2 linked regions of the Saccharopolyspora erythraea genome follow. The protein of the gene in region 2 interacts with the protein of the main gene of each other region in a pairwise test. Links are inferred from orthologs where the notes say so. Each region holds a gene or a part of one and is shown on either strand. Other genes may lie near its edges.

The links.
Region 1: the proteins of HUO13_RS31010 (region 2) and sufU interact in binary tests that used the Escherichia coli proteins (3 or more experiments, as listed by UniProt). The link is inferred for Saccharopolyspora erythraea from one-to-one orthologs.

What each region holds. Positions count from the first base shown.
Region 1 is NZ_CP054839.1:2,888,410-2,899,207, reverse strand. The notes cover bases 3,616-6,522. They hold sufU (Fe-S cluster assembly sulfur transfer protein SufU), read right to left. Parts: upstream 5,345-6,522; coding sequence 4,886-5,344; downstream 3,616-4,885. Other genes in these bases: HUO13_RS13520 (cysteine desulfurase), read right to left, coding at 5,355-6,522; HUO13_RS13530 (metal-sulfur cluster assembly factor), read right to left, coding at 4,441-4,851; add (adenosine deaminase), read left to right, coding at 3,616-4,303. Outside these bases: HUO13_RS13545 (GH92 family glycosyl hydrolase), read left to right, coding at 1-2,056; HUO13_RS13540 (MOSC domain-containing protein), read left to right, coding at 2,148-3,011; more of add, read left to right, coding at 3,242-3,615; more of HUO13_RS13520, read right to left, coding at 6,523-6,677; Fe-S cluster assembly ATPase SufC, read right to left, coding at 6,674-7,447; Fe-S cluster assembly protein SufD, read right to left, coding at 7,495-8,685; Fe-S cluster assembly protein SufB, read right to left, coding at 8,687-10,150; HUO13_RS13500 (helix-turn-helix transcriptional regulator), read right to left, coding at 10,147-10,798. UniProt on the Escherichia coli protein: A scaffold on which IscS assembles Fe-S clusters. Exists as 2 interconverting forms, a structured (S) and disordered (D) form. The D-state is the preferred substrate for IscS.
Region 2 is NZ_CP054839.1:6,938,954-6,949,730, forward strand. What follows is about bases 2,566-5,451. They hold HUO13_RS31010 (cysteine desulfurase family protein), read right to left. Parts: upstream 4,682-5,451; coding sequence 3,449-4,681; downstream 2,566-3,448. Other genes in these bases: mnmA (tRNA 2-thiouridine(34) synthase MnmA), read right to left, coding at 2,566-3,445; HUO13_RS31015 (MFS transporter), read right to left, coding at 4,747-5,451. Outside these bases: HUO13_RS30995 (TetR/AcrR family transcriptional regulator), read right to left, coding at 473-1,012; HUO13_RS31000 (FAD-dependent monooxygenase), read left to right, coding at 1,155-2,360; more of mnmA, read right to left, coding at 2,357-2,565; more of HUO13_RS31015, read right to left, coding at 5,452-6,117; HUO13_RS31020 (MFS transporter), read right to left, coding at 6,234-7,379; HUO13_RS31025 (lysophospholipid acyltransferase family protein), read right to left, coding at 7,959-8,795; HUO13_RS31030 (GNAT family N-acetyltransferase), read right to left, coding at 8,792-9,574; HUO13_RS31035 (LysE family translocator), read left to right, coding at 9,648-10,340; HUO13_RS31040 (nucleotide disphospho-sugar-binding domain-containing protein), read right to left, coding at 10,375-10,777. UniProt on the Escherichia coli protein: Master enzyme that delivers sulfur to a number of partners involved in Fe-S cluster assembly, tRNA modification or cofactor biosynthesis. Catalyzes the removal of elemental sulfur from cysteine to produce alanine.

The sequences.
Region 1 (10,798 bases), 4.0 Mb from region 2 along the record:
CGACACCACCAGGCCCGAGGAGTTCGACCACGAGAACTACGCGGCGGGCTACACTCACGAGGGCGAGGTGGGCGACGCGGGCTACTACCGCACCAGGCTCACCGACTACGACGGCATCGACGTCGAGGCCACCGCCGACACCCGGGTCGGGGTCGAGCGCTACACCTTCGGCGATGCCGCGCCCGCCAACGTCTTCATCAACGTCGGACAGGCCAACAAGGACAACCCGATCAGCGCCAGCGGCGTGGAGGTCGTCGACGACCACACGGTGCGGGGGTGGGTCCGCAGCAAGGGCTTCTGCGGCGGCCGCGAGTACACGGTGTGGTTCACGACCAGGTTCGACCGCCCGATCTCGTCGTTCGGCACGTGGCAGCCCGATGGCGGCCAACCCGGCCGCCGCGCGGTCTCCGGCGAGCGCGGCCTGCGCGGCGCGTGGCTCTCCTTCGGCGACCGCCAGGTCACCGCGACCACCGCCATCTCCCACGTCGACCAGCAGGGCGCCGACACCAACCTGGCCGCGGAGGGCCTTGACGACTCAGGCCAGCCGCACGGCTTCGACGAGGTCCGCGAGCGCACCCAGGACCGCTGGCGGCGCGAGCTGGACCGGATCAGCGTCCAGGGCGGCAGCGCCGACGACACGGCGGTCTTCACCACGTCGCTGTACCACGTGCTGCTGCAACCGCTGACCGGCAACGACGCCGACGGCCGCTACCGCGGTTTCGACGAGCGCATCCACGTCGCCCACGACTGGACCTACTACCAGTTCTTCTCGCTGTGGGACACCTACCGGACGCAGAACCAGCTGCTGGCGATGCTGGTGCCCGACCGCGCCCGCGACATCGCGCGCTCGGTGCTCACCATCGACGAGCAGGGCGGCTGGCTGCCCCGGTGGGCCTACGCCAACTACGAGACCAACACCATGACGGGCGACCCGGTCACCCCGTTCCTGGTCGACCTGTGGCGGTTCGGCGCGCTGACGGGCGACGAGCGGCGGGCCTACGAAGCGCTCCTGCGCAACGCGAACGAGGTGCCCCCGGCGGAGTCGCCGTACGAGGGACGCGCGGGCAACGAGTCGTATCTGTCGCGGGGGTTCGTGCAGCACGACCCGGACTTCCCGAAGAAGGGCCAGGACGTCGACCCGCACCACGGCGGGTCGGCGACGATGGAGTACGCGCTGGCGGACTGCTCGCTTTCCATCATGGCCACCGCGCTGGGCAGGCAGCAGGACGCGGCGGCGTTCGCCGAACGCGGGCGGTCGTGGCGCAACGTGTGGGACGGCACCGTGCACGACCCCGAACGCGGGTTCACCGGGTTCCCGCGCCCGCGCAACCCCGACGGGTCCTGGGTGACGCCCTACGAACCGGTCTCCGACGACGGGTTCCACGAGGGCACCGCGTGGCAGTACCAGTGGCTGACGCAGCAGGACGTGCCGGGCCTGCTGGACGCCGTCGGTGGCCGGGAGCAGGCGGAGAAGCGGCTCGACACGTTCTTCGCCTACGACAAGCTGCTCGCCGACCCGGCGCGGACCGCCCGCGAGGAGTGGGTCATCGACCCCTACGACTACTACGGGCAGTTCCGCTACAACCCCAACAACGAGCCCGACCTGCACGCGCCGTGGATGTACGCGCTGGTCGGCCACCCGGGCAAGACCTCCGCGGTCGCGCGGGCCCAGCAGACGCTGTTCACCAACGCCCCCGACGGCGTGACGGGCAACGACGACCTGGGCACGATGTCGGCCTGGTACGTCTTCAGCGCGCTCGGGCTGTACCCGGCGGTGCCGGGCACCGGGCAGTTCGTCCTCAACGCACCGCGGTTCGAGCGCGCTGTGGTGCAGTTCCCGGGTCGGCGGCCGCTGACCATCACCGCGCCCGGCGCGGACGGCGGCAGGCTGCAGTACGACGCCGGTGTGCGGGTGTCCGAGGCACCGCACGAGCAGGTGTGGGTCGGATGGGAGCAGTTGCGCGACGGTGGCTCGGTCGACCACACCCTGTCGGACCGTCCTTCGGACTGGGGCACAGGTCCGGGTGCGGCGCCGGTTTCCCCCTGCGCCGGTTAGGAGCTGCTCAGCAACGGAGTCCCCGGCAGCGCGGCCGGTGGCGCCCCGCTAGCGTGTCGGCCGGGTGTCCACCGGCCGAGGAGTCCCGCGCATGCCAGCAAGTCACGTCGGCGCCGTATCGGTGCTGCGCCGCTACCCCGTCAAGTCGATGTTCGGCGAGGTCGTCGAGTCCTGCGAGGTGACCGAGCGCGGGATCGCGGGCGACCGGGCCTACGCGCTGCTCGACGTCGCGACGGGCCGCATCGCGAGTGCGAAGAATCCGCGCCTGTGGAGGGCGCTTCCCACCATCCGGGCCGGCCACGACGGCGACCACGTCGCGATGACGCTGCCCGCGGCCGCGCCGCGGACGAGCCTGTCGACCGCCGACCCGGCCGGGGCCGGCGCCGCGCTCAGCGCCTACCTCGGCCGCGAGGTCGCGCTCGTCAACCGCAAGCCGGGCGGGGCCACGCTGCAGCGCTCCGACCCGGACGAGGTGCTGGCGAGCGGCCTGGACGCCGAGGTGCACATCGAGGAGAACGAGTTCGGTTCCCTCGCGCCGCCAGGGACTCTGGTCGACGCCGCACCGGTGCACCTGATCACCACCGCGACGCTCGCCGCGATCGACGAGCACGCCGGGTCGCCGGTGGATCCGGTGCGGTACCGGCCGAACATCGTCATTGACACGCCGCATCTGCGCGGTTTCGCGGAGAACGACTGGTCGCAGCGGTACGTGCGCATCGGTGCCGAGGTGATGCTGCGCGTCATCGTGGGCACTCCGCGCTGCGCGATCCCGACGCTGGCCCACGGCGACCTGCCGGTCGACCGCGAGGCGCTGCGGATTCCCGCGCGGCACAACACCATCACGACCGAGCGCTACGGCCGGGGCGCGGTCGCCGGGGTCTACGCCGAGGTGGTGCGTCCCGGGCGGATCCGGTGCGACGACCGGGTGGAGCTGGACACCGACGAACGGGTGTGACGCGGCGGATTCGTTGCCAGGGCGAGGAAGGCGCCATACAGTGATCGACGTGGTCGCTCCCGTGCTCCGGAACCCGGTTCCGCGCGGGCGCACGCCCGTTCTCCCGCTCTACGGCCAGGACCACAGGCGCGGTGATCTCGCCTGGTAGCCGGTGACGCGCTTCTCCCGTCACCCCACCAGCCAGCACGCCGGCGCGTCCGCCGGCGGTCACCGTTGAAAGGCCGTTCCTGGTGTCCTCAGCATCGATCGACCAGTTCGTCACCGCGCTCCCGAAGGTGGAACTGCACGTCCACCTCGAAGGTTCCATGCAGCCCCCGCTGCTGCTCGCACTCGCCGAGAAGCACGGCATCGCCGGGTTCTCCCGTTCGCTGCGGGAGATCCGCGAGTGGTACGAGTTCCGCGACTTCCCGCACTTCCTCGACGTCTACCGGCGGGCGGTGGAGGTGCTGCGCGACGAGGAGGACTTCGCCGCGCTGGCGTTCGACACCGCGCGCACCCTCGCCGCGCAGAACGTGCGCTACGCCGAGGTGCACTTCAGCCTCTCCGATCACCTGCTGCGCGGCATCCCCGCCCCGGTCGTCTTCGCCGGGATCGAGCACGGCAGGAAGCGGGCCGAACGCGAGAGCGGCATCCGGCTCCGCTGGATACCCGACTTCGCCGGGGATTACGGCGCCGAGGCCGGCGAGCGCACGCTCGACGGCGTCATCGCGCACGGGCCGCAGACGGTGCTGGGCTTCGGTGTCGGCGGCCTGGAGGTCGAGCGGGACCAGTTCCGCGAGGTCTTCGCCCGGGCCAGGGCCGCCGGTCTGCACAGTCTGCCGCACGCCGGTGAGACCCGCGGCCCGGACCGGGTGTGGTCGGCGATCCGCGCGCTGGGCGCGGAACGCATCGGCCACGGCATCGGGAGCGTGGCCGACGCCGAGCTCATCGCCCACCTGCGGGACACCCAGCTCCCGGTGGACGTCTCCCCCACCTCGAACCTGCGAACGGGCGCGGTGCGGGCGCTGCCCCGTGGGTCTTCCGAGTCGCTGTGGCAGTCCGGCGGGACCGAGCACCCGCTGCCGTGGATGCTCGAGCAAGGGCTGCTCGTCACCCTCAACTCCGACGATCCGCCGATGTTCGGCACCGACCTGAGCGGCGAGTACCGGGCCGCGCACCGGATGGGACTCGACCAGGCGGCGCTGGTGCGGCTGGCCCGCAACGGCGTCCGGGCGTCGTTCCTGCCCGAACGCGACAAGACCGCGCTGCTCGCCGAGATCGACGCGGTGGCCTCGCGGCAGGCGCAGCGCTGAGCGCCTGTCTTTGACGCTGAGCCTGAGGTTCCGTCACCGCAACCGCTTCGCAAGGTGAAGTCCGAAGACAGCCTCTGAGAAGCGCGAGGGGCGCTCCTGCCCGTCCGGCAGGAGCGCCCCTCGACCGCAGGCGATCGTCAGACCGTGAAACCGAGAGCGCGCAGCTGCTCGCGGCCTTCCTCGGTGATCTTCTCCGGTCCCCACGGCGGCATCCACACCCAGTTGATGCGGAAGTCGTTCACCAGCCCGCCACCGGGACCACCGGTCAGCGCGGCCCGCGCCTGGTCCTCGATGACGTCGGTGAGCGGGCAGGCCGCCGAGGTCAGCGTCATGTCCACGGTCGCGGAGTTGTCCTCCTCGACGCGGACGTCGTAGACCAGTCCGAGGTCCACGACGTTGATGCCGAGCTCGGGGTCGACCACGTCGCGCAGGGCTTCCTCGACGTCCTCCACCGCGGCGAGGTCGGCCTTGGGAGCCGCCGGCTCCGGCATGCCTTCCACGCCGCGCTGGACGTCGTCCTCGGTCTGGACCTGGGTCTCGTCGGTCATGACGTTCCCACCTCTGTGTTGGCACGAGTGTCGCTCATGACGCCTCCTCCACACCGACGCTGGAGACGGCGTCCTTGAAAGCCATCCAACCCAGCAGCGCGCACTTCACGCGCATCGGGTACTTGGCCACCCCGGCGAAGGCGATGCCGTCCTCCAGGACGTCCTCGTCGGGCTCGACCTGCCCGCGACCCTGCATCATCTCCCCGAAGGCGGCCTGGGTCCTGAACGCCTCCCCGACGGTGCGGCCGACCACCAGGTCGGTCAGCACCGACGCCGAGGCCTGGCTGATCGAACAGCCCTGCCCCGCGTAGGAGACGTCCTCGACTACCGCGTCCGAGCCCTCGCCGTCCAGCCGGACCCGGAGCGTGATCTCGTCCCCGCAGGTCGGGTTGACCTGGAAGGACTCCGCATCGTAGGGCTCGCGCAGCCCGTGCCGGTGCGGGTTCTTGTAGTGGTCCAGGATGATCTCCTGGTACATCTGCTCCAGTTGCACAGCGCTCCCCTCACGCCACGCCGAAGAACCGCTGCGCCTCGCGCACCGCGTCCACCAGCGCCTTCACCTCGTCGAGCTCGTTGTAGAGGTAGAAGCTGGCCCGGACGGTGGCCGGGACCCCCATCGCGCGGTGCAGCGGCCACGCGCAGTGGTGGCCGACGCGGACCTCGACGCCCCGGTCGTCCAGCACCTGGCCGACGTCGTGCGGGTGCACGCCCTCGACCACGAAGGACACCGTACCGCCGCGGTCCTCGGTGCTCAGCGGGCCGATGATCCGCACGCCCTCGACCGCCGACAGCTCGCGCAGCGCCGGTTCGGTGAGGCGGCGCTCGTGCTCGGCGATGCGCTCCATGCCGACCACCGACAGGTAGTCCACGGCCGTGCCCAGCCCGATGACCTGGGAGGTCATCGGCACCCCGGCCTCGAAGCGCTGGGGCGGCTCGGCGTAGGTGGAGCGGTCGATGTGCACCATCTCGATCATCGAGCCGCCGGTGATGAACGGCGGCATCGCCGCCAGCAGCTCCTTGCGGCCGTAGAGCACGCCGACCCCGGAGGGGCCGAGCATCTTGTGCCCGGAGAACACCGCGAAGTCCACGTCCAGGGCGCCGAAGTCGACCGGCTTGTGCGGCACCGACTGGCAGGCGTCGAGCACGGTGAGCGCGCCGACCTGCCTGGCCCGCGCCACCAGCGGCTCGACCGGGTTGACCGTGCCCAGCACGTTGGACTGGTGGCTGAAGGCCACGACCTTGGCCCGCTCGGTGATCACTCCGTCGACGTCGGACAGGTCGAGCCTGCCCTCCGGGGTGACGCCGAACCAGCGCAGCGTGGCGCCGGTGCGGCGGCACAGCTCCTGCCACGGCACCAGGTTGGCGTGGTGCTCCATCTCGGTCACCACGACCTCGTCGCCCGGTCCGAGGCGGAAGCGCTCGGCCTCCGCCCCGGACGTGGCGGCGTTGCTCATGGCGTAGGCGACCAGGTTGACGCCCTCGGTGGCGTTCTTGACGAACACCACCTCGTCGACGCCGGCCCCGATGAAGCGGGCGATCTTGGCGCGCGCGCCCTCGTAGGCGTCCGTGGCCTCCTCGGCGAGCTGGTGCGCGCCGCGGTGCACCGCGGCGTTGGAGGTCTCCACGTAGGAGCGCTCCGCGTCGAGCACCTGGCGGGGACGCTGCGAGGTCGCGCCCGAGTCCAGGTAGACGAGCGGACGGTTTTCGCGCACCGTGCGCCCCAGGATCGGGAAATCCGAGCGGATCGCCGCGACGTCCAGGGGCGTGGCGGTGTCCCGTGCGTTGGTGGTGCTCGCACCAGGGGTGCGAGGAGGCTGAACGGTCATGACTGCGCGGCTGCCTCCTTCTTGCCGGTGAAGCGCACGTAGCCAGTGGTCTCGAGCTCTTCGGCCAGCTCCGGCCCGCCGGACTCCACGACCTTGCCGTCGGAGAAGACGTGCACGAAGTCCGGGGTGATGTGCTTGAGGATCCGGGTGTAGTGCGTGATCAGCAGGACGCCCCGGTCCCCCTCGGCGGTGTAGCGGTTGACGCCCTCGGACACCACGCGCAGCGCGTCGACGTCCAGACCGGAGTCGGTCTCGTCGAGGATGGCGAACTTCGGCTTGAGCAGGTCGAGCTGCAGGATCTCGTGGCGCTTCTTCTCACCGCCGGAGAAGCCCTCGTTGACGCTGCGCTCGGCGAAGGCCGGGTCGATGTCCAGGTCGCTCATGGCCTGCTTGACTTCCTTGACCCAGTGCCGGATCTGCGGCGCCTCGCCCCGCACGGCGGTGGCGGCGGTGCGCAGGAAGTTCGACATCGACACGCCCGGCACCTCGACCGGGTACTGCATGGCGAGGAACAGGCCGGCACGGGCGCGCTCGTCGACGCTCATCTCCAGCACGTCCTCGCCGTCGAGCAGGACCTGGCCGGAGTCGATCCGGTACTTCGGGTGGCCCGCGATGGCGTAGGCCAGCGTCGACTTGCCCGAGCCGTTGGGGCCCATGATGGCGTGGATCTGGCCGGAGTTCACGGTCAGGTCGACGCCCTTGAGGATCGGCTTGGCGCCTTCGTCGGTCACGACCGAGCCGTGCAGGTCCTTGATCTCCAGGGTGGCCATTTGTTTCGTTTCTCCTGGTGTGTGGAAGCTTCGTGGGTGGGCCGGGCTCAGGCGCCGACCACGGCGAGTTCGGCCTCGATGGCGGCCTCCAGCCGCTCGCGGACCTCGGGCACGGTGATCTTCTGCAGGATCTCGCCGAAGAACCCGCGCACCACCAGGCGTCGCGCCTGCTCCTGCGGGATGCCCCTGGCCTGCAGGTAGAACAGCTGCTCGTCGTCGAACCGGCCGGTGGCGCTGGCGTGGCCGGCACCCTCGATCTCGCCGGTCTCGATCTCCAGGTTCGGCACCGAGTCGGCCCGGGCGCCCTGGGTGAGCACCAGGTTCCGGTTCAGCTCGAAGGTCTCGGTGCCCTCGGCCGCGGCCCGGATCAGCACGTCGCCGATCCACACCGAGTGCGCCCCGTCGCCCTGCAGCGCGCCCTTGTAGAGCACGTTGCTGCGGCAGTTGGGCATCGAGTGGTCGACCAGCATGCGGTGTTCGAGGTGCTGGCCGGCGTCGGCGAAGTACAGGCCGAGCAGCTCGGCGTCGCCGCCCTTGTCGCCGTAGTTGACGGTGGTGTTGACCCGGACCAGGTCTCCGCCCAGGGTCACCGCCAGGTGCCGGAACACCGAGTCGCGGCCGAGGCCGGCGTGCTCGGAGCTGACCTGGGTGGCGTCGTCGGCCCAGTCGTGGATCGAGACGACCGACAGCCGCGCGGAGTCCTCGACGACGAACTCGACGTTGTCGCCGAGCACACCGGAGCCGCGGTAGTCGATGACGACGGTGGCCTCGGCGAACTGCTCGGCGCGCACCTGGAGGTGGCCGAAGGCGGTCTGGCCCTCGCCCGGGCCCTCCACGGTGATGCTGATCGGCGCGGAGGGCTGGGTGTCCTTGGGAACGGTGACGACGGTGGCCTCGGTGAACGAGCTCCACGCCTGCGCGGCGATCCGGTCGGCGGGCACGCCGCCGTCGCCGAGCCGGGAGTCGTCGCGACCCACGGTCTCGACCTTGGCGGCGTCACCCGAGTCGACCGCGACCTTGATGGAGCCGGTCGCGGTGGCCGTGCCGTCGTGCAGGCCCTTCAGGCGCTTGGTCGGGGTGAACCGCCAGTCCTCCTCGCGGCCGCCGGGGACCTCGAAGGCCTCGACGTCGTAGGAGGTGAAGCGCTGCCCGCGGGAGGACTGCGGAACCACAGTCCCCCCGTGGGAGTGCTCGGTCAGGCCGTGCTGGGCACCGTCGGTGGTGGTGGTACTCGTCATCTCAGCCGACGGCCCCTTCCATCTGCAGCTCGATCAGGCGGTTCAGTTCCAGTGCGTACTCCATCGGCAGCTCGCGCGCGATCGGCTCGACGAAGCCGCGCACGATCATCGCCATCGCCTCGTCCTCGGTCAGGCCGCGCTGCATCAGGTAGAACAGCTGGTCGTCGCTGACCTTGGAGACGGTGGCCTCGTGGCCCATGGAGACGTCGTCGACGCGGACGTCGACGTACGGGTATGTGTCGGAGCGGCTGATGGTGTCGACCAGCAGCGCGTCGCACTTGACCGTGGAGGCCGAGTGGTTGGCGCGCTTGGCGACCTTGACCAGACCGCGGTAGGAGGTGCGGCCGCCGCCCCGGGCGATCGACTTGGACACGATCGTCGAGGACGTGTGCGGAGCCAGGTGCTCCATCTTCGCGCCCGCGTCCTGGTGCTGGCCCTCACCGGCGAAGGCCACCGAGAGCACCTCGCCCTTGGCGTGCTCGCCCATCAGGAACACCGACGGGTACTTCATGGTCACCTTGGAGCCGAGGTTGCCGTCGACCCACTCCATGGTCGCGCCCTCTTCGGCCTTGGCGCGCTTGGTGACCAGGTTGTACACGTTGTTCGACCAGTTCTGGATGGTCGTGTAGCGGCAGCGGGCGCCCTTCTTGACCACGATCTCCACGACCGCCGAGTGCAGCGAGTCGCTGGAGTAGATCGGCGCGGTGCAGCCCTCGACGTAGTGGACGTAGGCGTCCTCGTCGACCACGATCAGCGTCCGCTCGAACTGGCCCATGTTCTCGGTGTTGATCCGGAAGTAGGCCTGCAGCGGGATGTCGACGTGCACGCCCTTGGGGACGTAGATGAACGAGCCGCCGGACCACACCGCGGTGTTGAGCGCGGAGAACTTGTTGTCACCGGCCGGGATGACCGAGCCGAAGTACTCCTTGAAGGTCTCCGGGTGCTCCTTGAGCGCGGTGTCGGTGTCCAGGAACTGCACGCCCTGGGCCTCGAGGTCCTCGCGGATCTTGTGGTAGACGACCTCGGACTCGTACTGGGCGGCGACACCGGCGACCAGGCGCTGCTTCTCCGCCTCCGGGATGCCCAGCTTGTCGTAGGTGTTCTTGATGTCCTCCGGCAGGTCCTCCCAGGTCTGGGCCTGCTTCTCGGTGGAACGCACGAAGTACTTGATGTTGTCGAAGTCGATGCCGGACAGGTCGGCACCCCAGTTGGGCATCGGCTTGCGCTCGAAGAGCTTCAGGGCCTTGAGCCTGGCCTCGAGCATCCACTCGGGCTCGCCCTTCTTGGCCGAGATGTCCCGGACGACGTCCTCGTTGAGACCACGTCGAGCGCCCTCGCCCGCGGTGTCCGGGTCGGCCCAGCCGTACTCGTAGTTGCCCAGCGTCGCCAGGGTCTCCTCCTGGCTGAGCTGGCCAGAGGCATTCGGCACCGTGGTGGGTGTGCGCTGCTCCGCAGCGGCAGTCATACGGGCTCCCCTCCATCAGGAATCGGGGCGGTCTCCTGCCGGTCCTTCGGGACCGGGCCGGCAGTCTTCGGATCGGTTACCGCACTGCTCTCGCCGCACTCGGACCGCGCGAGCGGGACGTGCGTCGTGCAGACCGCATCGCCGTTGGCGATGGTGGCCAACCGCTGCACGTGGGTGCCGAGGACTTCGGCGAAGGCCGCCGTCTCGGCTTCGCACAGCTGCGGGAAGTCCGCAGCCACGTGCGCCACCGGGCAGTGGTGCTGGCAGAGCTGCTCACCGCTGCCCACACGACGCGTCGAGGCAGCGTAGCCCTCCCTGGTGAGCGCGTTGGCCAGCACCTCGGCCCGTTCGGCCGGGCTGCCGCTGGCCGCCAGCGCCTCGCGGTGGTTGGCCACCAGGGCGGCCATCCTGCGCTCGGCGAAGGAGCGCACCGCCTGCTCCCCGTCGGTCTCGGCGATGAACCGCAGCGCCGCGACCGCCAGGTCGTCGTAGGCGTGCCCGAAGCGCGCCCTGCCCACCTCGGTGAGCAGGAACAGCTTCGCGGGCCTGCCCCGGCCGCGGCGACCGCGGGCGGAAGCGTCCCGCGTGTAGGCCTCGCCCTCGGCGAGCAGCACGTCGAGATGCCTGCGCACCGCGGTGGGGCTGACG
Region 2 (10,777 bases):
GCTGTCGGGGGCCGCCCGCCCGGAACAACAGCCGGACTGGGGCCGGACGGGGGGCACAGGCGAAAGGGGCGCTGTGATCCAGGACCGACAGATCGAGCAACACGAACGAACCAGGGGGGTGCGGATCTCCGGCCACCGGACCGGGTCCGCACGCCGGACGAGCCCGGCTCGGCTGCTGCTCAGCGCAGCGTGGGTCGAGTTCCGGGCGTTGCTGCCCACGCGGTACGACGCCACGACCTGAATCCTGGCGGAACCGAGCAATTGACCCGGAATTGCCGCCTCCATCCGGGGGACGCGATTTCGACCCATCCAGATCGCAATTCCCGCAGCCGCGGCGAAACGAGGCAAGACCGTTTCGCGAAAGGATTCGCCCGGTCGGTCCACCGCACATGGCGGCCGAATGGACCAGAACGACGGCGAATCCCGGGGCGGCGGACCCCGAAGGCCATTCCACCGGCCCGCTGCAACCGCGCTAGCGCGGGCCCGACACGAGGGCGGCGTGAGCCGCATCGACCGCAGCAGTGCGGAACACGCTCACGTCGCCCTCGTTCGTGACGCAGTCCTGCAGACCGCCGACTGCGACGGTGGCCCGCGCCCACTGCTCGGGCGTGGCGTCGGCGCCGATGAGCAGCAGGTTGAGCCTGCGTCGCCAGTCGAGCATGTCCTGGAACAGCTCCAGGTCGGCCAGCACGCTCACGTCTCGCAGGATCATCCACAGCACCTCGCGGTGGCCTGCCATGACGTCGAAGTAGGACTCCAGCAGCGCGCGCCGGTCCACCTCGGCCGTCGACTCCGCCGACGACAGCAGCGCCACGACGTCGTCGGCCAGCGGCTGCACGATGCCGCGCGCCAGCTCCGCCTTGGACGGGTAGTGGTAGTACAGCGCCGCCTTGGTGATGCCGAGGCGTTCGGCGACCTCGCGCAGGCTGGTCTTCTCGAAGCCCTGCGCGGCGAACAGCTCCGCGGCGACCCGGCGGATCTCGCTCCTGGTGTCGGTCCTGGCCCTGGGCATGCCGCTGCTCCTCTCGCCGTCCGCTCGCGACATGGTACCCACCTGCCTGCCGACCGGTAATTTACTTGACGACCGGTAAGTAGTGTTCATACCTTCGTGCTCACGGCGCCGAACGACATCCCTGCGAACACGGGAAGAGCACATGGACAACACCGACGTCCTCATCTCCGGCGCGAGCGTCGCCGGACCGGCGCTCGCCCACTGGCTGCGCGCGCACGGCTTCAACCCGACCGTGGTCGAGCGGGCGCCCGCGCCGCGCGAAGGCGGCTACGGCGTGGACGTCCGCGGCGCAGCGGTCGACGTCGTCGAGCGGATGGGCGTGCTGGCGCAGGTCCGCGGCAGCGGGATCGACATGCGCGGCATCACCTACGTCGACGGCTCGAACCGGCCGCTGGCCGAGATCAGCACCGAGCAGTTCGACGGGCGCGGCAACGGCCGCGACCTGGAGATCATGCGCGGAGCGCTCAGCCGCATCCTCCACGATGCCACCGCGGACGGCGTCGAGTACGTCTTCGGCGACTCCGTCACCGGCCTCGAACCCGACGACGACGGCGTGCTCGTGACCTTCGAGCACACCGCACCCCGGCGGTTCCACCTGGTGATCGGCGCCGACGGCCTGCACTCGCAGGTGCGGGCGCTGGCCTTCGGCGCGGAGTCGCGGTTCCGGCGCCACCTCGGGCACCACATCTCGATCTTCAGCGTCGGCGGCCACCTCGCTGCGGACCGCTGGACGCTGCTGCACAACGTGCCCGGCAAGCTCGCGGGCGTCCACGCCTCCGACGGTGAGCTCGGTGCCACGGCGATCCTCGGCTTCGCGTCGGGGGAAATCCCCTTCGACCACCGCGATACCGGGCAGCAGAAGCGGATTCTGCGCGAGGCGTTCACCGGCGTGGGGTGGGAGGTGCCGCGGCTGCTCGAGGAGATGGAGCACGCGCCGGACTTCTACTTCGACTCGGTGAGCCAGATCCACCTGGACCGCTGGTCCCGGGGCCGGGTCGCGCTGGTGGGCGACGCGGGGTACTGCCCGTCGCCGTTGTCCGGCCAGGGCACCAGCCTCGCGCTGGTGGGCGCGTACGTGCTCGCGGGCGAACTGCGGGCGGCAGGCGGCGACCACCGCACCGCGTTCGCGCGCTACGAGGACCGGATGCGTGAGTACGTGCGGCAGAACCAGAAGATCGCCGAGTCGGGCGCGGAGGTGCTGATGCCGGCCAGCAGGACCCGGATCTGGCTGCGCAACCAGGTCATGCGGTTCATGTCGAGGTTCCCCGCGCTCGGCAGGCTCTCCGGCGGAATCCAGCGCGCCGCCAACGCGATCGAGCTTCCCGACTACGGCGCAGGACGCCCCTAGCGCGTCGCGGCGATCAGGGCGCTGCCGAGGACGAGGTCGCCCTCGTCTTCCGGCCGGTACAGCACGACGGCCTGCCCCGGCGCGACGCCACGCAGCGGCTGGCGGAGCCTGATCGACATGCCGCCGTCGGCGACCTCGGCGACGGCGTCCGCGGTGCCGCCGTGGGCCCGGACCTGCACGACGCACTCGGTGGGGCCGTCGAGCTCCCGCTCCGACGGCCAGATCGGGCGCTTGGCGTCGATCTCGGTGACGCCGAGGTGGTCGGCCGAGCCGACCGTGACCGTGCCCGACACCGGCTCCAGCGACAGCACGTAGCGCGGCCGGCCGTCGGGCGCGGGCGCGTCGATGCCGAGGCCCTTGCGCTGGCCGACGGTGAAGCCGTGCACGCCGGTGTGCTCACCGAGCACCGCGCCGCTCTCGGCGTCGACAAGCTGCCCGGGCTTCTGCCCCAGCTTCGACTCCAGGAACTTCTTCGTGTCGCCGTCGGGGATGAAGCAGATGTCGTGGCTGTCGGGCTTCTTGGCGACCGCGAGCCCGCGCTCGGCGGCTTCCTCACGCACCTGCGACTTGAGCGAGTCGCCGAGCGGGAACATCGAGTGCCGCAGCTGCTCGGCGGTCAGCGAGGCCAGCACGTAGGACTGGTCCTTGCCCTCGTCCCGGCTGCGCCGCAGCACCGGCACGCCGTCCTCGGCGGTGAGCCTCGCGTAGTGGCCGGTGCAGACCGCGTCGAAGCCCAGCGTCATCGCCTTTTCCAGCAACGCCTCGAACTTGATCTTCTCGTTGCAGGTCAGGCACGGGTTGGGAGTGCGCCCCGCGGCGTACTCGCCGACGAAGGTCTCGATGACCTCCTCGGTGAACCGCTCGGCGAAGTCCCAGACGTAGAAGGGGATGCCCAGGATGTCTGCCGCCCGCCGAGCGTCGTGGGAGTCCTCGATCGTGCAGCAGCCGCGGGCGCCGGTGCGCAGCGTGCCGGGTTTGGCCGACAGCGCCAGGTGCACGCCGACCACCTCGTGGCCGGCTTCCACCGCCCGGGCGGCGGCCACGGCGGAGTCCACCCCGCCGCTCATGGCAGCCAGTACTCGCACGCCTCACACCTCCGTCGGCGCGGACGCCCGCACCGAAGTCCTGCGCAGCCCGGCCGTACCGGCGCCGCGCGCTCGTTGCACCACCGGCCCGATCGCCTCGGTCAGCGCCTTGACGTCGGCCACCGTGGAGTCGTGGCCGAGGGAGAACCGCAGCGAACCCCGCGCCGCCTTCGGCTCGGCACCCATCGCCAGCAGCACGTGGCTGGGTTCGGCGACGCCCGCGGTGCAGGCCGAGCCGGTGGAGCACTCGATGCCCTTGGCGTCTAGCAGCATCAGCAGGCTGTCGCCCTCGCAGCCGGGGAAGGTGAAGTGCGCGTTGCCCGGCAGCCGCGACGGCCCGCCGCCGATCGCACCGTCACCGGGGTCGCCGTTGAGCACGGCGTCCGGCACCACCTCGCGGACACCGCGGACCAGGTCGTCGCGCAGCGCGGTCAGCTCCGGCACGTGCGAGGTCCTGCCGTCGACGGCCTCCCGCACCGCGCTCGCGAACCCCAGCACCGCGGGCACGTCGAGGGTGCCGGAGCGCACCTCGCGCTCCTGGCCGCCGCCGTGCAGCAGCGGCGTGCAGGCGACCTCGCGGGACAGCAGCAGCGCGCCGACGCCGTAGGGGCCACCGACCTTGTGCCCGGTCATCGTCAGCGCCGAGACGCCGGAGGCCGCGAAGTCCACCGGCAGCGTCTCGACCGCCTGCACCGCGTCGGTGTGCAGCGGCACACCGTGGCGGTCGGCCACCGCGGCCAGCTCGGCCATGTCGTTGACCGTGCCCACCTCGTTGTTGGCCCACATCACCGTGACCAGGGCGACCTCGCCGGGCGTCGCGCGCAGCGCCGCCTCCAGCGTCTCGGGCCGCACCCGCCCCAGGGAGTCGACCTCCAGCCAGGTCACCTCGGCCGCCTCGTGCTCGGCCAGCCACTCCACGGCGTCGAGCACGGCGTGGTGCTCGACGGTGGAGGCCAGGATGCGGCGGCGGGCCGGGTCGGCGGCCCTACGGGCCCAGAAGATGCCCTTGACCGCGAGGTTGTCGCTCTCGGTGCCGCCCGCGGTGAACAGCACCTCCGACGGCCGCGCGCCCAGCGCGGCGGCCAGCGCCTCCCGGGACTCCTCGACCGCGCGCCGCGCCCGCCTGCCCGAAGTGTGCAGGGAGGAGGCGTTGCCCAGCCGGGCCAACGCCTCGCTCATCACCGCGACCGCCTCCGGCCGCATCGGAGTGGTGGCAGCGTGGTCAAGGTAAGTCATCGCCGTTCCAGGGTAATGCAGCCGGATGGCCGTGCCTGCCGTGGTCCGCAAGCGGAACGCGCTGGTCAGGCCATTTGTTCCCGCCGCGAGCGCAGGACCAGCGGCGCGGCGCAGCACGCGGCGGCCGTGAGCAGCAGATCCAGCGGGACGACCCCGGCCGCCGGGGACCCCGAGGCGGCGAGCGAGGTCACCAGAACACCGCCGAGCCCCACCATCGCGGCCTGGCCGAGCATGTCGGAGAGCTGCAGCGCCGAGGAGTTGAACCCGCGCTCGTCGGCGGGCGACAGCTCCAGCACCCGCACCGAGGTGCTCGCCATGCCCAGCCCCATGCCCGAGCCCGCGACGAACCACAGCCCGAAGACCAGCCAGTGCGGTCCCCACTCCGGGGCGATCAGCGTGAGTCCGGCCACTCCGGCGCCCACCAGCACCAGCCCGGTGGCCACCACCGCCTCCCGGCTCAGGGCGCGCTGCCCGCCCTGCCACAGGGCGCCGACCGACCAGCCGAGCGAACCGACGGTCAGCGGCACGCCCGCCATCGTCGGCGAGTAGTGGTGCACCGCCGACAGCGTCAGCGGCACGAACGCCTGCGCGGTGAAGAAGACCCCGGCCATCAGCCCCCGCGCGAGCACCATCACCGGCAGCCCCGGCCGCGCGAGCAGTGTCCCGGCGGGCACCAGCACGCGGATCGACGTTCCGAGCGCGACGACCGCCGCCACGCCGAGGACGAGCGAGAACAGCGACGGGTTCTGCGCCGACCAGGTCAGCGCGACCACGCCCGCCGACGCACCGAACGCGGCCAGCGGCAGCCCCTTCCGCCTGGGCGCGGTGCCCTCCTCCGCGCCGGCCCCGAAGCGGCGGACCGTCGGCGCGAGGAGCACCGCGCCGAGCAGCACCAGCGGCGCCAGGCCCAGGAAGACCCAGCGCCAGCTCAGGTACTCGGTGAGGAACCCGGCGATCGCGGGCCCGACCAGCGCCGGGACCACCCACGCCGAGGAGATCGCCCCGAACGCCTTCGGCCGGTGCTCCTCGGGATAGGCGCGGGCGATCATCACGTACAGCGCGACGATCTGCGTCCCGCCTCCGAGACCCTGCAGCACGCGGGCGACCAGCAGCGTCGGCATGTCCTGCGCGACACCGGCCACGACCAGCCCGAGCGCGAAGGTGGGCAGCGCCAGCAGCAGCGGGACGGCCGGGCCCCGGCGGTCGGCGAGGCGGCCGCCGAGCACCGTCCCGATGGCGCTGGCGGCCATGAACACCGTGAAGGGCCAGGAGTAGTAGCGGTGCCCGTCGAGCTCGGTGACGATCGTCGGCAGAGCCGTGCCCAGCCCCATCGCCTCGAACGCGGCGAGCGTGATGATCAGGATCAGGCCGATCGTGAAGTTGCGGCGTTCGGGTGCCCACAGGGCGCTGGTCTTCGCTCTCGTCTCGGTGCTCACCCGGCGAGCCTGCAACCTCCACCCCGGTGGAAGTCCAGCGGTTCGTGGCGAGTCATCCGCATGACGCAACGCACCCGGCCCGCGACCACCGTCGGCGGTCGCGGGGGGTGCGGATCTCAGGCCGCGCTCACCACCGGCTCGCGCGCCGGCGCGTCCTTGGCCATCATCAGGCCCGCGACCAGCGAGGCGCCGCAGGACAGCGCGAGGAAGAGGGCCACCAGCGTCCAGCCGCCGCCGCTGGCGTTCACCAGCACCCCCGCGACCAGCGGCGTGAACCCGCCGCCGAGCGCACCCGCGACCTGGTACCCCACGCCCGCGCCGCTGTAGCGGAAGCGGGCGCCGAACATCTCGGTGAACAGCGGTTGTTGCACGCTGACCACCGGGTCGTGGCACAGGTTGATCACGCCGATGGCGGCGAGCCAGATCAGCGCGGGAACCGCGGACTGCATGCCCCAGAACAGCGGCACCGACAGCACGACGCCGGCCGCCGCGCCGCCGAGGAAGACCCGGCGCCTGCCGATCCGGTCCGACAGCGCCGCCGCCAGCGGGATCACCACGATCCCGAGCGCGGCGACCAGGGTGTTGCCGGTGAGCATGACCGATTCGGCGACACCGAGGTGTGTCGTGGCGTAGGACAGGGCGAACGTGGTGACGACGTAGAAGCTGACCAGTTCGGCCAGCCGCATCAGGAAGATCAGCACGAACCCGCGCGGGTTGTCCCGGATCGCGGCCAGAAGCGGCATCTTCGGCTCGTCGCCGCGGCACCTGGCCTCCTCGAACACCGGCGTCTCCTCGACCTTGCTGCGCACCACGAACCCGATGGCCACGACGACGGCGCTGGCCAGGAACGGAATCCGCCAGCCCCACGCCATGAACTGCTCGGGTGTGGTCAGCGCGGCCGACAGCGAGTAGAGACCGCTCGCCAGCAGGAGCCCACCCGAAGCACCAACCTGCACCCAGCTGCCGTACAGGCCCTTCTTGCCGTCGGGCGCGTGCTCGACGGCCATCAGCGCCGCACCACCCCACTCGCCGCCCACGGCGAACCCCTGCACCGCACGCAGGACGACGAGCAGGACGGGCGCCGCGATGCCCGCGGACCCGTAGGTCGGCAGCACTCCGATCAGGGTGCTGGCCGTGCCCATCAGCAGCAGCGTCAGTACGAGCATCGCCTTGCGGCCCAGCTTGTCACCGAAGTGGCCGAACACGACGCTGCCGAGCGGGCGGAACAGGAACCCGATCGCGAAGGTGGCGAACGCGGCCAGCGTGCCCGCCGCGGAGGAGAACTCGGGGAAGAAGAGCCGGTTTGAACACCAGCGCGCCCATCATCCCGTAGAGGAAGAAGTCGTACCAGTCCACCAGCGCGCCGATGCCGGCCGCCAGCGCGGCGCGGCGGGCGTGCGGCCTCGTCGCGCGGCCGTCGCCGCAATCCGGTGTTGCCATCGCACTTCCCTTCACCATTGTTCGCACTGCGAACACTTGTTACGAGAGCGAATTGCGGCAAACGTAGGCGGCGGTCACCGGCATGTCAACGGTTCGATCCGCCCCGATCCGGCGGACGCGGCGCAATGGCGCCGGACCGGCGGTGGCGCGGACTCTAGGCGTTGCTCCCCGCCGAGTCGTGGTGGCGAGTGCTGCGAGCGATCGCACGGAAAGGGAACCAGCGGGCGTCCCACGGCGCGCTCCAGGAACTGCCGCACTCGCTCTTCGCCGACCAGGGGTTGAGACGGTGGAACTCGCTGATGCGGGAGTAGCGGACGAGCACGACGACGTTGCGCCACAACGTATTCGGCCCGCGGTCGCTGACCGCGACCGCGGGCCGGAGTGGGTGTCCGGTGTGGATCTCAGGCCGCGATCGGCTCGGCGACCGGGGCAGGCGGAGTCGACGCTGTCGTCGCGTCCGCGACGGAGGTTTCGGCCAGGCGCGCCAGTTCCCGGCGGTCGGTGATCCGCGCGGCGTCCAGTTCCGGCAGCAGCGACAGCTCGATCACCAGACCGCGGAAGCGCGCCACCGCCAGCACGGACTCCAGCAGGGTGGCCTCCCCGACGAAGGCCGCCGCCGTGGTCGGCTCACCGTCGGCGGTGTGGAAGCGCAACGCCATCGGCCGCACCGGCGCCCCGGCGTCGACCGCCGCCTGGAACACCGCGGGCCGGTAGGCGCCGGAGGACCGCCCGCACCACGTGGTGCCTTCGGGGAAGGCACCGACGACCGCGCCGCCGCGCAGCGCGCCCGCGATGGTCCGCACCGCGTCGGGCAGCGTCGCGAGCCGGTCGCGGTCGATGTAGAGGGTGCCCGCCCGGCCGGCAAGCGGGCCGATCACCGGCCACGTCCGCACCTCGGTCTTGGCCAGCAGCCGCATCGGGCACACCGCCTGCATGGCCACCACGTCGAGCCACGACACGTGGTTGCTGACCACCAGCGCACCGCCCGCGCCGTGCTCGCCGCGCACGACGAGCCGGACGCCGAAAGCCCGCAGCAGCGCGCGGAACCACTCCCGGAGCAGCCGCCGCCTGGCGGGGCCGGGGAGCACGGCGATGACCACCGCGATGCCGATTCCGCCCACCAGCACGCACAGCGCGCGGCCGAGTCGCAGCGCGACGCGCGGCGCCGCGACCCTGCTAGGCCGCTGCGGTAGGCAGCCCGGCCCGCACGGCGAGGTCGGCATCCACGGGTGCGTCATGCCGCCGCGCCCAGGAAGAACCGCAGGTAGCGCTGGTCGACGGCCTTGAGGTCGAGCAGCACGAAGAAGTCGGCGACCCCGAAGTCCGGGTCGTGCGCGGGCCTGCCGCAGACCCACGCGCCGAGCCGGAGGTAGCCCTTCAGCAGCGGCGGCAGCGGACCGCGGCCGGTGCGCTTGACCGGCTCCGGGTTCCACGGCTGGTACGGGTGGACCCGGTACTCCTCCGGCGCGAAGTGCTTGGCCGACACCTCGTCCCACACCCGCGCGGCCAACGGCCCGCCGTCCTCCAGCGGCACCGAGGCGCAGCCGGCCAGCCAGGAGTGCCCGTACAGCAGCATGTAGCGGGCGATGCCCGCCCAGACCAGGCTCACCACGGCTCCGCTGCGGTGGTCGCGGTGCACGCAGGAACGGCCGGTCTCGACCAGGGCGGGGCGCAGCGCGTGCAGCGCGGAAAGGTCGAACTCGGTCTCCGAATAGAGCTTCCCGGCGGCCTGCGCGCGTTCCGGCGGCAGCATCCGGTAGGTGCCGACGATCTCGCCGGTGCGGTCGTCACGGACGATCAGGTGATCGCAGAAGTCGTCGAAGGCGTCGCTGTCGACGCCGGGCCGGTCCCCGGTGACGGTGGCGCCCATCTCCTCGGCGAACACCTGGTAGCGCAGGCGCTGCGCGGCCCGCACCTCGTCGGTGTCGCGGGCTACGAGCAGCGAGTAGTGGGCGACGTCGGCCGAAGCGGCCGTCCCCGTGGGCGCGGTGCTGACAAGCACTTGCGACTCGGACATGCTGCCAGGTGTATCCCCGCGCGGCGAACGTCCAGAAGGCCGGAGGATGACACGAAGCAGGAATTTTCGGTTAATGACCGGTGTTTCGCAGCTCAGCGGGATGATCTTCGAGCCACGGGAGACGCAGGTGGACCTGGCAGTTCTGGTCACGTTCATGGGGGCGGCGGCGATCATCAGCATCGTGCCCGGCCCCGACATGTTCTTCATCATGGCCAACGGCATCGCGTCCGGGGCGCGGGCGGGAGTCGTCGCGGCGGTCGGGATGTCCACGGGGCTGGCGGTGCACACCACCGCCGCCGCGCTCGGGCTCAGCGCCCTGCTCCAGGCGGCTCCGGTGATGCTGGAGCTGGTGCGGATCTTCGGCGTGGTGTTCCTGGCCTACCTCGCGTTCGACGCGTTGCGGTCGCCGGGCTCCGACCACGGGACGACCGGAGACGCGGTGCCCGCGCGCTCGCTGCGGCGGGTCTTCGGGATGGCGGTGCTGACGAACCTGGCCAACCCCAAGGTGATCCTGTTCTTCCTGGCGTTCTTCCCGCAGTTCGTCACGCCCGGCTCCGGGTGGCCGGTGCCGGTGCAGTTCATGGTGCTGGGCGCGACTTTCATCGCGGTCGGGCTCACCGTGGACGGGCTGGCCGGCTTCGCGTCCGGCCGCCTTTCGGACGTGCTGGTCAGCCGCCGCGGCGTGCGGCGGTGGCTGGACCGGATCTCGGCCGCCGTCTACGCGGGGCTGGCCGTCCGCCTCGCGGTCGACGACCCGGCCCGCTGACGCGCCGGGCCCGGCGGCGGCTCGCCACGCGCACTCAACTCAGTGCGGCCGCCACCCGTTCCACGACCTCGGACGGGCTCGGCTGCCCGGCCATCTCCTCGGCGACCTCGGCCGCCGCCGAGGAGAACCCGGGCTCATCGAGCAGGCGGCGCACCATCTCCCGCACCGTCGCGACGTCCGCGGTCGCCGGATCGAGCGACAACCCCACGCCGCGATCGGCGACCCGCTTCGCCGACAGCGGGTTGTCGGCGAAGGCGGGCAGGACCAGTTGCGGCACGCCGTAGTGCAGCGGTGCGGCGGTGGTGCCCGAGCCCCCGTGGTGGACGATCAGCGAGCACGACGGCAGGAACGCCGACAGCGGCAGGAAGCCCACCGAGCGCACGTTCTCCGGCAGCGTCCCCAACGCCGTCAGGTCCGCGGTGCCGGCCGCGAGCACG